DNA from 2 places in the Pseudomonas tensinigenes genome. Region 2 is predicted to be linked to the other one. Evidence: riboswitches for the same ligand, from Rfam matches in the RefSeq annotation. Region 2 holds a riboswitch; the other holds the start of a gene.
The links. A riboswitch is a leader RNA that binds a small molecule or an ion and turns the genes downstream of it on or off. The one in region 2 is predicted to bind cobalamin.

Region 1: another riboswitch for cobalamin. It lies ahead of cobO (cob(I)yrinic acid a,c-diamide adenosyltransferase); the one in region 2 lies ahead of HU718_RS12940 (ABC transporter substrate-binding protein).

Annotation. Positions count from the first base shown of each region.
Region 1 covers NZ_CP077089.1:2,129,606-2,136,042, reverse strand. Annotated here, with positions in the region: gene cbiB (adenosylcobinamide-phosphate synthase CbiB) at 1-790, opposite strand, end outside; gene bluB (5,6-dimethylbenzimidazole synthase) at 787-1,437, opposite strand; gene HU718_RS09440 (cobyrinic acid a,c-diamide synthase CobB) at 1,434-2,834, opposite strand; gene cobO (cob(I)yrinic acid a,c-diamide adenosyltransferase) at 2,831-3,442, opposite strand; cobalamin riboswitch at 3,523-3,752, opposite strand; gene HU718_RS09430 (hypothetical protein) at 3,915-4,499, shown strand; gene HU718_RS09425 (PQQ-dependent sugar dehydrogenase) at 4,566-5,879, shown strand; gene HU718_RS09420 (C40 family peptidase) at 5,952-6,437, opposite strand, start outside.
Region 2 covers NZ_CP077089.1:2,923,216-2,929,652, reverse strand. Annotated here, with positions in the region: gene HU718_RS12960 (MFS transporter) at 22-1,317, shown strand; gene HU718_RS12955 (LysR substrate-binding domain-containing protein) at 1,328-2,197, shown strand; gene phnX (phosphonoacetaldehyde hydrolase) at 2,271-3,098, shown strand; gene HU718_RS12945 (Ppx/GppA family phosphatase) at 3,369-4,304, shown strand; cobalamin riboswitch at 4,347-4,541, shown strand; gene HU718_RS12940 (ABC transporter substrate-binding protein) at 4,685-5,698, shown strand; gene HU718_RS12935 (FecCD family ABC transporter permease) at 5,707-6,437, shown strand, end outside.

The DNA of each region.
Region 1 (6,437 bases), 790 kb from region 2:
GCGGACGGTCGTGAAGTTCACCGTGGTAAATCGCCGGCCCACCCAATTCCACCCCCAGCGCACCGGCGCCGGCCGCCATCACGGGACCTGCGTTGGGGCTGTCCCACTTCGGCGCCTGTGTGCGCCAACACTTCAACGCCAGTCGGGTTTCGCCCAGCAGCGCGTAGGTCAATGCCACCAGACGCGCAGGAATGTAGTTGAGCACGTCGTCGATTTTCGCAGCCGCCCAACCGAAACGTTCGAAGCGTTCGTTGCGATAGCCCCACATCGCATCCAGCGTATTGCTCAAGCGATAAAGAACCACGCCCGGCGCACCCGCCACGACAAACCAGAACAGCGCGGCAAACACCGCATCACTGCCGTTTTCCAGCACCGACTCAGTGGCAGCGCGAGCGACGGCAGTGCTGTCGAGTTCATCGGTCTGGCGGCTGACTAGGTAGCCAACACGCTTGCGCGCCTCGTCCAGATCATCCGCACGTAAAGCAGCAGCCACCGGCGCGACATGTTCACCGAGGCTGCGCATGCCGAGGGCGCAATACAGCGCGAGAATCTCGACGACCCAGCCCACGTAAGGCGCCCAGGAAAACGCCGTGGCGAGCAAGGTCAGCGGCAGCACGGCAATCACCCACGCGGTGACGCCATGGCTGCGCCAGCCCCGGCCACCGGCGTTGAAACGTTGCTCGATGCGCCCGGCAAAATTGCCGAACGCCACCAGCGGATGCCAGCGTTTCGGTTCACCCAACAGCGCATCCAGCGCCACTGCGGCGACACTCAACAACGCCACACTCATTGACTCACTCCCCAATAATTCTCAAACAGCAACTCATTGAGCGGACGCGCCTGCGCCCACCCTTCGAGTACCAGCATCGGCGCCGGATAGAATTCCTTGACCGGGCCCAGACATAAAACCGCCAGAGGTTTTGCGCCTTCGGGCAACTTCAAAAGATCAGCCAGTGCCTGAGGCTCGAACAGTGAAACCCAACCCATGCCCAGACCTTCGGCGCGCGAGGCCAGCCACAGATTCTGGATTGCGCAGGACAGCGAGGCCATGTCCATTTCCGGCAGCGTGCGGCGACCGAAGATGTGTTTTTCGCGATCGTCCATCAATGCGGCAACCAACACCTCGGCGCAGTCATGGATGCCTTCGACTTTGAGTTTCATGAACTCGTCACTGCGCTCGCCGAGGGCTTCTGCGGTGCGGACGCGTTCTTCTTCGACGAGGTTCTGGATCTGATTGCGCAGGCTGCGGTCGCTGATGCGAATGAAGCGCCAGGGCTGCATCAGGCCGACGCTTGGGGCCTGGTGGGCGGCTTCAAGCAGGCGGCGCAGCAGTTCTGGTTCAACGCTGCCGCCGGTGAAGTGGCGCATGTCGCGGCGTTCGGCGATGGCTTTATAGACGGCTTGGCGCTCGGCTTCGGAGAATGCGTTGTCGGTCATGGCCTCTTCGCGAGCAGGCTCGCTCCCACAGGGGATTGCATTTCGTCAGGCACGACATCGCCCACTGTAGGAGTGAGCCTGCTCGCGATAGCGTCCTCAAAGTCCGGCGCGAACAGTGCAGCGACAGCCGCAGGATTCGACGGGAAATAGAAGTGCACATAAGAAGCCGTCATCCGCCCCTCACGATAAACCGCCTCGGCCCCACGCCCACCATTCGGGCTCAAACCCCGTGCAATCGGCGCCAGTTCGGTAGTCGTCAGCGAATGATGATAAGTGTGCCCACGCAACGATCCTTCCGGCAAATCCACTGCTTGCAGCGCCAGTGCAGCCAGACGTTTTTGCATCACCGCGTCGCCCTTCAGCAGCCCGACCAACTCAGCGCGAGTGCCTTCAACGTCAGTCAAAGAATCCAGCAGATACAGCATCCCGCCACACTCAGCGAGCAACGGTTTCCCCGCCGCATGATGCGCACGAATCGCCTCAAGCATCGCGGTGTTCTGCGATAACACAACGTGGTGCAATTCCGGATACCCACCAGGCAAATACACGCTATCCGCCTCCGGCAATTGCGTATCGCGAATCGGCGAGAAGAAACTCAACTCAGCGCCCATCGCACGCAGCAGATCCAGACTCGCGCCATAAGTGAAGGCAAACGCCTCATCACGGGCGACGGCAATGCGCACATTTTTCAGCAGCGGCTCGACGGCGATCACATCAGGCGCGGCGAACTCCACGGCCGGTGGCAGCGCTACCTCACAACTGCTGGCCAATGCATCGGCGGCGGCGTCGAGGCGCACATCCAGATCATTCAGTTCACTGGCCTGGACCAGACCGAGGTGTCGACTCGGCAGTTCGATACCGGTCTCGCGGGACAACGCGCCGTACCAACGCAGGCCTTCAGTGAGGCTACCTTCGAGCAACTGCGCATGCCGCAACGTGCCGACACGGTTGGCCAACACGCCGGCAAACGGCAGATCCGGCTGGTACTTCGCCAGGCCCAGCGCCAACGCACCAAAGGTCTGCGCCATCGCCGTCCCATCAATCACGCCAAGCACCGGCACACCGAAGTGCCGCGCCAGATCGGCGCTGGATGGCGTGCCGTCGAACAGACCCATCACGCCTTCAATCAGAATCAGATCCGCCTCCGCGGCGGCTTCCCACAACAGCCGACGACTTTCCTGCTCGCCGACCATCCACATGTCCAGTTGATACACCGGCGCACCGCTGGCGCGCTCGAGAATCATCGGATCAAGAAAATCCGGGCCGCATTTGAACACACGCACCTTGCGCCCCTGATTGCGATGCAAACGGGCCAGTGCGGCGGTGACGGTGGTCTTGCCCTGACCGGAGGCCGGCGCGGCGATGAGCACCGCCGGGCAGTGACGTGGTTGATTCAAAGTTCGACGCCTTTCTGCGCTTTGATGCCGGCCTGGAAGGCGTGTTTGAGCATGCCCATTTCAGTCACGGTGTCGCCCATTTCGATCATTTCCGGCTTGGCCGCGCGACCGGTGACGATCACATGCTGCATCGGCGGACGCGCCTGCAAATCGCTGAGCACCTGATCAAGATCGAGGTAGCCGTGCTTGAGAGCGATGTTCAGTTCGTCGAGCACCACCAGACCGATCGACGGATCGCGCAGCAGTTCGCGGGACACAGCCCACGCGGCTTCGGCGGCGGCGATGTCGCGCTGACGATCCTGGGTTTCCCAGGTGAAGCCCTCGCCCATCACATGAAAGCGCACTTGCTCAGGGAAGCGGCGGAAAAACAATTCTTCGCCGGTGCTGTTGCGCCCCTTGATGAACTGCACGACGCCACACTGCATGCCGTGGCCCATGGCGCGCGCAAGCATGCCGAACGCCGAGCTGCTTTTGCCTTTGCCGTTGCCGGTCAGCACCAGTACCAGGCCGCACTCGTCAGGCGAGTTGGCGATGCGTTCGTCGATCACGGCTTTTTTGCGCTGCATACGCGCCAGATGGCGTTCGTCGCGCTCGGGGGAATCAGTCATGGGGAGCTCTCCGTTGAGGCTGGATAACGGCGGGCAGGCACAAGAATAGACGGCAAAAAGCCTGGCATCGCCCACCGTGATGCCGCTGGATGGATCAGGCCGGTCTCCGGGCTCATGAGCGGCGTTGGCCTGACTGCGCGCCTTCCCGCTTCTTTCGAGGCAGTGGCTCAAGGCGCAGTTTTTACTCATTTACCGTTGCGGGGGCAGCGCCGGGATCGTGGTGGTTCTTCGCTTGAAGACAACCCTCACCGGCTTCCCTGTTTCACTCTGTCGACAGCGGTCACAGAGCACCTGAAACAAGCCGCGAAGGTTAGAGGGTTGGGGGTGGAGCGTCAATTAAAGAGGCGGCCATCGGGCGAATAAGTGCCGCTGATCAATTATCCGCCGCCAATCTTGTGCCACACTGATACAAATGATATCAAAGAGCCATGCTTTTCCCGAAAAGCCCACTACAACAATAAGGATGATGACGATGCAAGGCATGATCATCAGCAACCCGCGCCTGGAATTTCTGCGCCCGGTGCTTGAACGCTGGTTTGACTGTATCGACCGCTACAACGCCGTGCGCGGCGACAGCGACACCCCTTACTGGCATGACGAGAAAGCCAATCTCGGATTGCTCTCGGCGGCGGCCTGGATGGCCGAACTGGTCACTTTGAACGACACTGCCACGCGCAAACAGAATGAAGAAGGCGAGCGCAATGCCCGCGCCGATCTGTTTCTCGCCGGTGCCGAAGACCGCGCCTTTATCCAGGCCACCCAGCGCTGGCCAAAGGTTACCAACCTGAATCTGACTCAAGCCCTGCTGGATATCACTAACGACGCCAAGCGCATCAGCTACGCCAGCGATCTCAAGCTTGGCTGCCTGTTTGTCGCCCCGCAAAAAGCTCAGCACAGCGCCAGCCCCGAAGAGCTGCAGGACATGGTCGACGACCTGCAAAAGGAACACACCTGCGCCGTCGCCTGGTATTTCCCCTACGCCTACCGCAAGTTACGCAGCGAAGCGGGCAACTATCACCCGGGCATCGCCGTACTGTTCAAGGAAGCCCGCGGCTGAGCAGTTGAACCATCGGGCTTGCGCCCTCCTCTATGATTAGGAATGCATTCATAGGGAAGATCAGCAATGCGCAAGCCCCAGCTCGTTTTTGTCATCGCCTTCGCCGGAGGACTCGCCGCCTGCGGTGAAACCTCCAGCCTGCAAGTCTCCGACGGCACCGGCCCGTCACCAAAACTGCCCGAACCGAACAAGACCCTGATTCCGACGGTGAACATCGCCCCGGCGATCGGCTGGCCCGAGGGTGGCAAACCGACAGCGGCCGCCGGTACCCAGGTGGCGGCATTCGCCGAAGGCCTCGACCATCCGCGCTGGCTCTATGTGTTGCCCAACGGCGACGTGCTGGTGGCAGAAACCAATGCCCCACCCAAGCCTGATGACAGCAGTGGAATTCGTGGCTGGGTGATGAAGAAAGTCATGGGCAAGGCCGGCGCTGGCGTGCCGAGCCCGAACCGCATCACCTTGCTGCGTGACGCCGATCATGATGGCGTTGCCGAAACGCGGACGGTGTTCCTGCAGAACCTCAACTCGCCGTTCGGCATGACTTTGGTCGGCAATGATCTTTACGTCGCTGACACTGATCGCCTGCTGCGCTTCAACTACGAACCCGGCGCGACCGAGATCAAGTCGCAGCCGATCAAGGTGGTCGATTTGCCCGGCGGCACACTGAATCACCACTGGACGAAAAACGTCATCGCCAGCAAAGACGGCAGCAAGCTGTACGTCACGGTCGGCTCGAACAGCAACGTCGGCGAAAATGGCCTGGATAAAGAAGAAGGTCGCGCGGCGATCTGGGAAGTCGATCGGGCGACCGGTAATCACCGGATCTTCGCTTCGGGCATCCGCAACCCCAATGGCCTGGCCTGGGAACCGAAAAGTGGCGCGCTGTGGACGGCGGTCAACGAGCGCGACGAGATCGGCAGTGATCTGGTGCCGGACTACATCACTTCCGTGAAGGACGGTGGTTTCTATGGCTGGCCGTTCAGTTACTACGGTCAGCATGTCGATGTGCGCGTTTCGCCGCAAAACCCCGACCTGGTGGCCAAGGCCATCGCCCCGGATTACGCGGTCGGGCCACACACCGCCTCGCTGGGCCTGAGCTTCGCCGAGGGCAACAACCTGCCGGCGCAGTTCAAGGAAGGCGCGTTTATCGGCCAGCACGGCTCGTGGAATCGCAAACCGCACAGTGGCTACAAAGTGATTTTCGTGCCGTTTACCGGTGGCAAGCCGAGCGGCACACCGGTGGATGTGCTGACCGGGTTCCTCGACAAGGACGAGAATGCTTTGGGTCGGCCGGTGGGCGTGGTGATCGATCAGCAAGGTGGCTTGCTGGTGGCGGATGATGTTGGTAACAAGGTGTGGCGAGTGTCGGCCACGAAGTGATGCTGAATGTGACCTGAAACAACTGTGGGAGCGAGCCTGCTCGCTCCCACATTAGGATTGCTGCGATTTTTACTACGGGTTATGCGCCAGATGCTCCGGCTGCAACACCCGCTTGGCACTCAGATAAGCCTTTTGCCAATACGCCTTCGACAGGCTGTCGAGCTTGACCGTGCCGCCCGTGGCCGGCGCATGCACAAAGCGCCCTTCGCCGACGTAAATTCCCGCATGACTGACCTGCGAACCGCCATTGGTGGCGAAGAAGATCAGGTCGCCGGTCTGCAAGCCTTCCTTGCCGACATTCGGCGCCTGCATAACGATCAGCTCACGCGTCGAACGCGGCAAAGAGATGCCCGCCGCATCACGGTAGACAAAACCGATCAGCCCGCTGCAATCAAACCCCGAATCCGGCGTGTTGCCGCCCCAGCGATAAGGCGTGCCGACCAGACCGAGCGCGCGAAACAGCACGTCTTCAGCAGCCGGTGAAAAAGCTTGGGAGGGGCCGAACACGACCGGCGCGCGAACCACCGGCGCAGGAGGCGGTGTGCGACTGGCGCAGGC
Region 2 (6,437 bases):
CACAACAATAAGGAAAAGATCATGAATCGTGCCGAAACAATGCCTGGTCTCGCCGTCCGTTCCGCCTCGTTCCGGGTCGCCCAGTGGCGCATGCTGCTGGCGGCGATGTTCTGTTACCTGTTTTTCTACACCGGTCGGCAGACCTTCGGTTTTGCCATTCCGGGGATTCAGGCCGAGTTCGGCCTGAGCAAGGAAACCCTCGGCTGGGCTTCTGCGGCGATGCTCTGGGCCTACGCGATTGGCCAGGCGATCAACGGCAACCTCGCCGACAAATTCGGTGGCCGGCGCATCATGACGCTGGGTGCGGTGCTGTCCTGCGGTGCCAACTGGCTGACCAGTTTTGCCAGCGGTTTCACCAGCCTGATTCTGCCGTGGGGCGTCAACGGCTACTTTCAGGCCTTGGGCTGGGCGCCGGGCGGTCGGTTGATTGCCAATTGGTGGGCGGCGGGCGAGCGCGGCAAGGTCTATGGCTTCTACACTTTCGCCGCCGGTTGCGCGTCGATTCTGTCGTACGTCACTTCCATCGTCGTGCTCGAAGTGCTGCAACTGGAATGGCGCTGGATCTTCCGTTTGCCAGTGCTGCTGATGCTCGCCGGCGGGATCATTTTCTATCTGGTTGCCCGCGAACGGCCACAGGACCTGGGCTTCGAGCCGGTGGGCGATACGGGTGTGGCCAACGCCGACGACAAGCATCAGGAAGCCGCACAGGGCGAAGTCGAGTCCTCGGCGCAACGCTATAAAGCGGTGCTGAAGAATCCTCGTTTGCTGATCGCCGCGCTGTCACTGGGCTTTCAAAACGCGGCGCGCTACGGCTTGATCGTTTGGGTACCGGTGCACTTTCTCGGCGCTGACTGGAAAAGCGGTGACGGCATGATCGATCCGAAATGGATCACCGTCGCCCTCCCCGTCGGTATGGCGGTGGGTGCGTTGAGCAACGGCTGGGTATCGGACAAGTTGTTCGGCTCCAAGCGCTATCTGGCGATCATGCTCTATATGTTCCTCGGCGCCGCCACCAGCCTGTGGATGTGGAGCCTGCCGCCACACAGCATCATCGGCCTGATTGCCCTGTTCCTTTGCGGCTTCTTCGTCTACGGCCCGGCCTCGAGTTTCTGGGCACTGTGCCCGGATCTGGTCGGGGCCAAACGCGCCGGTACGGCGACCGGGATCATGAACTTTTCCTCCTACCTGTTCGCCGGCCTGGCCGAGCCACTGATCGGGCGTCTGCTTGACACCACGGCAAATACGTCTCTGATCTTCATAGTGGTCACCAGCGCCTGCCTGTGCAGTGCGGCAGTGGCATTGTTCATTCGACGCTGACGGGGCTTGCATGTACCAGTATCACAAGTGGTTGCGTTCGTTTCATGCGGTGGCCAAGACCGGGAGTTTCACCCTCGCGGCGGAGTACCTCTGCGTCGGTCAGCCGACCGTCAGCGAGCAGGTCAACGCGCTGGAGAACACCTTCTCGGTGGAGCTGTTCCATCGCCGTGGCCGCTACATCGAAATGAGCGCAGCCGGACACAAGCTCTATGCGATCACTCAGGGTCTGTTCGGTCAGGAGGATGAAGCCGTGCAACTGTTGCAGAGCTTTAAGCAGCGCAAAACCGGCATGTTGCGCCTCGGAGCGGTGTCGCCGCCGATTGCGATGAACCTGACCTATGAGCTGATGCAGCGCCATCCGGACATCGAGTTGGAAACTTCGTTTTCTTCGGAAAAGGACACCCTGGCGCGGTTATTCAACTTCGATATCGACGTGGCGATTCTGGCTTTGTCGGAATTCGATGAGCGCTTCAACACGCGGCTGTACCACCGTTATCCGATCATCGCCGTGGTCCGCGATGACCATCCCTGGGCCGGTCAGTCGCAGGTTCACATCAGCGAAATCAGCCGCGAGAAATGGGTGATGCGCGAGCAAAGTGCGCGCACCCGACAACTGGTGGAAGAAAGCTGCAAGCGCCTCGATATCGAGCTCGATTGCGTCATGCAACTCAACAGCCGCGAAGCCATCGTCCACGCCATCGTCAAGGGCATCGGCATCGGGTTTGTCTCGGCGGTCGAGTACGCCGAAACACCCGGCACCACGCCGATCACCTTTGTCGATCACCCGTTCTTTATCGAATACCACCTGTGCTGCCTCGGCATCCGCAGGAACCGGCCAGTAATTGCCGAACTGTTTGATGCGAATCCACCGCTGACCTGATCAGCACTGACCCTTGACCGCCTACCTCATTGCCGAGGGACGGCCCACGCTTACCTGAAAACGGAGATTGACCATGCAGTACCAACAACCGACTCACCTGCAAGCCGCGATCCTTGACTGGGCCGGCACCGTTGTCGATTTCGGCTCGTTTGCGCCAACGCAAATCTTCGTCGAAGCCTTTGCCGAGTTTGGCGTCGCGGTGTCGCTGGAAGAAGCGCGCGGGCCAATGGGCATGGGCAAGTGGGATCACATCCGCACCTTGTGCAACTTGCCACAGATTGCCGAGCGTTATCGTGCAGCGTTTGATCGCTTGCCGAGTGACGACGATGTCACGGCGATCTACGAGCGCTTCATGCCGTTACAAATCGAGAAAATCGCCCTGCATTCGGCGCTGATACCGGGTGCGCTTGAGGCGATTGCGGCGTTGCGTGACAAGGGTTTGAAAATCGGTTCGTGCTCCGGTTATCCGGCGGTGGTGATGGCCAAGGTCGTCGAACTGGCGCGGGAAAATGGCTATGTCGCCGATCATGTCGTGGCCACCGATGAAGTGCCGAATGGCCGGCCCTATCCGGCGCAGGCCTTGGCTAACGTGATTGCCTTGGGCATTAATGACGTGGCAGCTTGCGTCAAGGTCGACGACACCTGGCCGGGGATTCTCGAAGGGCGCGCCGCCGGTATGTGGACGGTGGCGTTGACCTGTTCCGGCAACGCACTGGGCCTGAGCTATGAGCAATACAAGGCGTTGCCGTCGGATCGACTGGCGGAAGAACGTGCGCGGATCGGCAAGATGTTCGCCCCCTCGCGCCCGCATTATCTGATCGACACCATCGCCGAGTTGCCCGAGGTAATCGAAGACATCAATGCGCGCCTGGCCCGGGGCGAAACCCCGCAAGCCTGCTGAGTAGCCCCCTGCCCCTGATCATTCCCACGCTCTGCGTGGGAACGATCAACAGCCAAATCGCAGGCAAAAAAAAGCTGCCAAAACCGGCAGCAAAAACTTTAAGAACACGCGATGTATTGGCCTCAGCATAGACGCCGAATAATGACAGTGTCATGACAGCCGCAAATTCATTGAACCGCCCCTGCCCCGTCATCAGGATGTCATCAAGATCACGGCAGAATCCTCGCAAACCGTCTTGAGCCTCGCGACGGATGCTCTGCAAGGATTCCCATGAAAGACGACGCCTCGCTGTTTGCCGCCATCGACCTGGGTTCGAATGCCTTTCGCCTGATGATCGGCCAGTCGGTGCGCAGCCGAAAGGGTTTGCAGATTCAGGAAGTGAAAACCCTGCGTGAACCGGTGCGCCTCGCTGAAGGTTTTGACGGTGGCGCGCTGGATGCGTTGGCACTGGATCGCGGCTGGCAAGCATTGGCGCGGTTCGGCAAAAAGCTGCGCGGTTTCGAGGCCGGCCGAGTCCGTGCGGTGGCAACCAGCGCGGTGCGCGAGGCTGACAATGCGCAGCTGTTTCTCGCCAGCGCCGAGCGGCATCTGGGCTTTCCCATCGACGTCATTTGCGGCCATGAAGAAGCGCGTCTGGTCTATGCCGGCGTGACCCACGCCTTGCCAAGCGCTGAAGACCTGCGCCTGGTGGTCGACATCGGCGGCGGCTCAACCGAGCTGATCCTCGGCCAAGGCTCGCAACCGTTACTCACCGAAAGCATCGCCATCGGCAGCGGCACGTTGAGCACGCGGTTCTTTCGCGGCGGTGACGTGTCTGCCGGGGCGCTACAGGAGGCCGAACGCTTCGCCATCCTGCAGTTTGAAAAGGTCGCCCGGCGCTATCGTGCTCAGGGCTGGCAGCAAACCATCGGTTCGTCCGGCACTGCGCGCATGCTGGCCAAAGTGCTCAAGGCCAATCGCCTAAACGACTTCGGTCAGGACGGCATCACCTACGGCGGCCTGCTGCGCCTGTCGTTACTTCTGCTGAAAGTGAACAACGTGCAACAGCTCAAGCTTGCCGGCCTGCAACCACACCGCCAGAGCATTCTCCCCGCCGGTCTGGTGTTGATGCTGGCGGCGTTCAAAGTGTTCGGCATTGCGCAAATGCTGCCGTCGGAACCGGGCCTGCGTTTAGGCGTGTTGCACGGTTTGATGAGCCAGCACTGATCCTCGCCACGGCAGATTCGTCTCCCCTTCAGCGGCTCGATCGACTACCATGCCGCCGTCGGTTCCCGAAGGGGACTAACAGGGAATCCGAGGTGCTTGCACAGCATTGATCGGAACTGCCCCCGCAACTGTAGGTGCCGAGCCTGCTCCACAACTGCCACTGGGTAAATCCCGGGAAGGCCGGAGCCAAGGCGATGACGCATCAGTCAGGAGACCTGCCGACACAGTGATTACTAACCGGCGGGGTGTCCGGGAAGGACATCGTGCCGTGTACTTCTTCTTTTGATGACCGGCCTTGCGCAGTTTCCCTGACCGCGTTCGATGGTGTGTTTCCGATCCGTACTCTCCCGCTCCCGTACGGTTCCCCTGGAGACTGCCCCATGCTGCTGCCCCGCATTGCCACCCTCATCACCGGCCTGAGCCTTTGCGCCATGGCGCAGGCGGCCCCGACTGCGTATCCGCTGACGATCGACAACTGCGGCAGCACCCTGACCTTCCAGCACGCACCAACGCGCACGGTGACCATCGGCCAGGCCGGCACGGAAATGCTCTACGCCATGGGCCTGAGCGATAAAGTCGTCGGCACCTCACTGTGGTTCAACAATGTGCTGACGAAGTACAAAGCGCAGGACGACAAGATCCAGCGCCTGGCCGACAACGAGCCGAGTTTCGAATCGGTGATCGGCAAGCGCCCGGAACTGGTGGCTGTCGAGCTGGAATGGATGGTCGGCCCGCAAGGCGCGGTCGGCACCCGTGAGCAGTTTCATGAACTGAAAATCCCAACGTATCTGCTGCCCTCCGATTGCGAAGCCAAGGACAACCTCGTCGGCGCCGACGGTACGCGGCTCGCACCGTTTCGCATCGAGACGATTTACAAGAGCGTGAGCCAACTGGCGCAGATCTTTGATGTGCAGGAGCGTGGCCAGCAGCTCAATGATGAACTCAAGGCCAGCCTCGCGCGTTCGATAGCCACCGCCCAAGGCAAACAGCTCAAAGACGCCAGCGCGCTGGTCTGGTTTTCCAGCGCACAAATGGACATCGAGCCATTTGTGGCCGGGCACAAAGGCATTCCCGATTTCATGCTCAGCACCCTCGGCGTGCGCAACGTGGTGGAGTCCGATGAAGAGTGGCCAACGGTCGGCTGGGAAACCATCGCCAAAGCCAATCCGACCTTCCTCGTCATCGCGCGCATGGACCGTCGACGCTTCCCCGCTGACGACTACGAAAAGAAACTCGCCTTCCTGCGCAGCGACCCGGTCACACGCAACATGGATGCGGTAAAGCACAACCGCATCATCATTCTTGACGCCATGGCCATGCAGGCCAGCCTGCGCATGTTCGATGGCATCGAGCAACTGGCCACGGCCATCAACGGCTATGACCTGTCGCAATGAGTGCCAGCCTGATCCGCACGTTATTGGCCTTGGCCACACTGTTGATTGCAGTGGTCGCTGGCGTAGCCATCGGCGAAACCTCGATTGAACCGGGCGTGGTCGTGCAAGTGCTGGCAAACAAGTTGTGGAACGCCGGTTACGCGCTCGACCCGATCGACGAAGGCATCGTCTGGAACTACCGCCTGACCCGCGCACTGGTCGCGGCGGCGTGCGGTGCCGGTCTGGCGACGTGCGGGGTGATTTTGCAGTCGCTGTTGCGCAACCCGTTGGCCGATCCGTATCTGCTGGGGATTTCTGCCGGGGCTTCGACCGGTGCGGTGATGGTGGCGTTGTTCGGTGTTGGCGCCGGGCTCATCTCGCTGTCAGTCGGAGCTTTCGCCGGTGCAGTCACCGCGTTCGTGCTGGTGATTTTGCTGGCGCGCGTCAGCGGCTCCGCCAGTGGCACCGGGCAAATCATTCTCGCGGGGATCGCCGGCTCGCAGCTGTTCAACGCGCTCACGGCGTTTTTGATTACCCGCTCGGCCAGCTCTGAACAGGCACGCGGGATCATGTTCTGGCTGCTGGGCAATCTCGGCGGCGTGCGCTGGCCGTCGGTGTGGCTGGCGGTGCCGGTGGCCGTGTTCGGGTTGGTCGTGTGTCTGTGGCATCGGCGGGCGCTGGATGCGTTTACCTTTGGTGCGGATTCGGCGGCATCCCTCGGCATTCCGGTGCGACGCGTGCAGATTTTGCTGATCGGTTG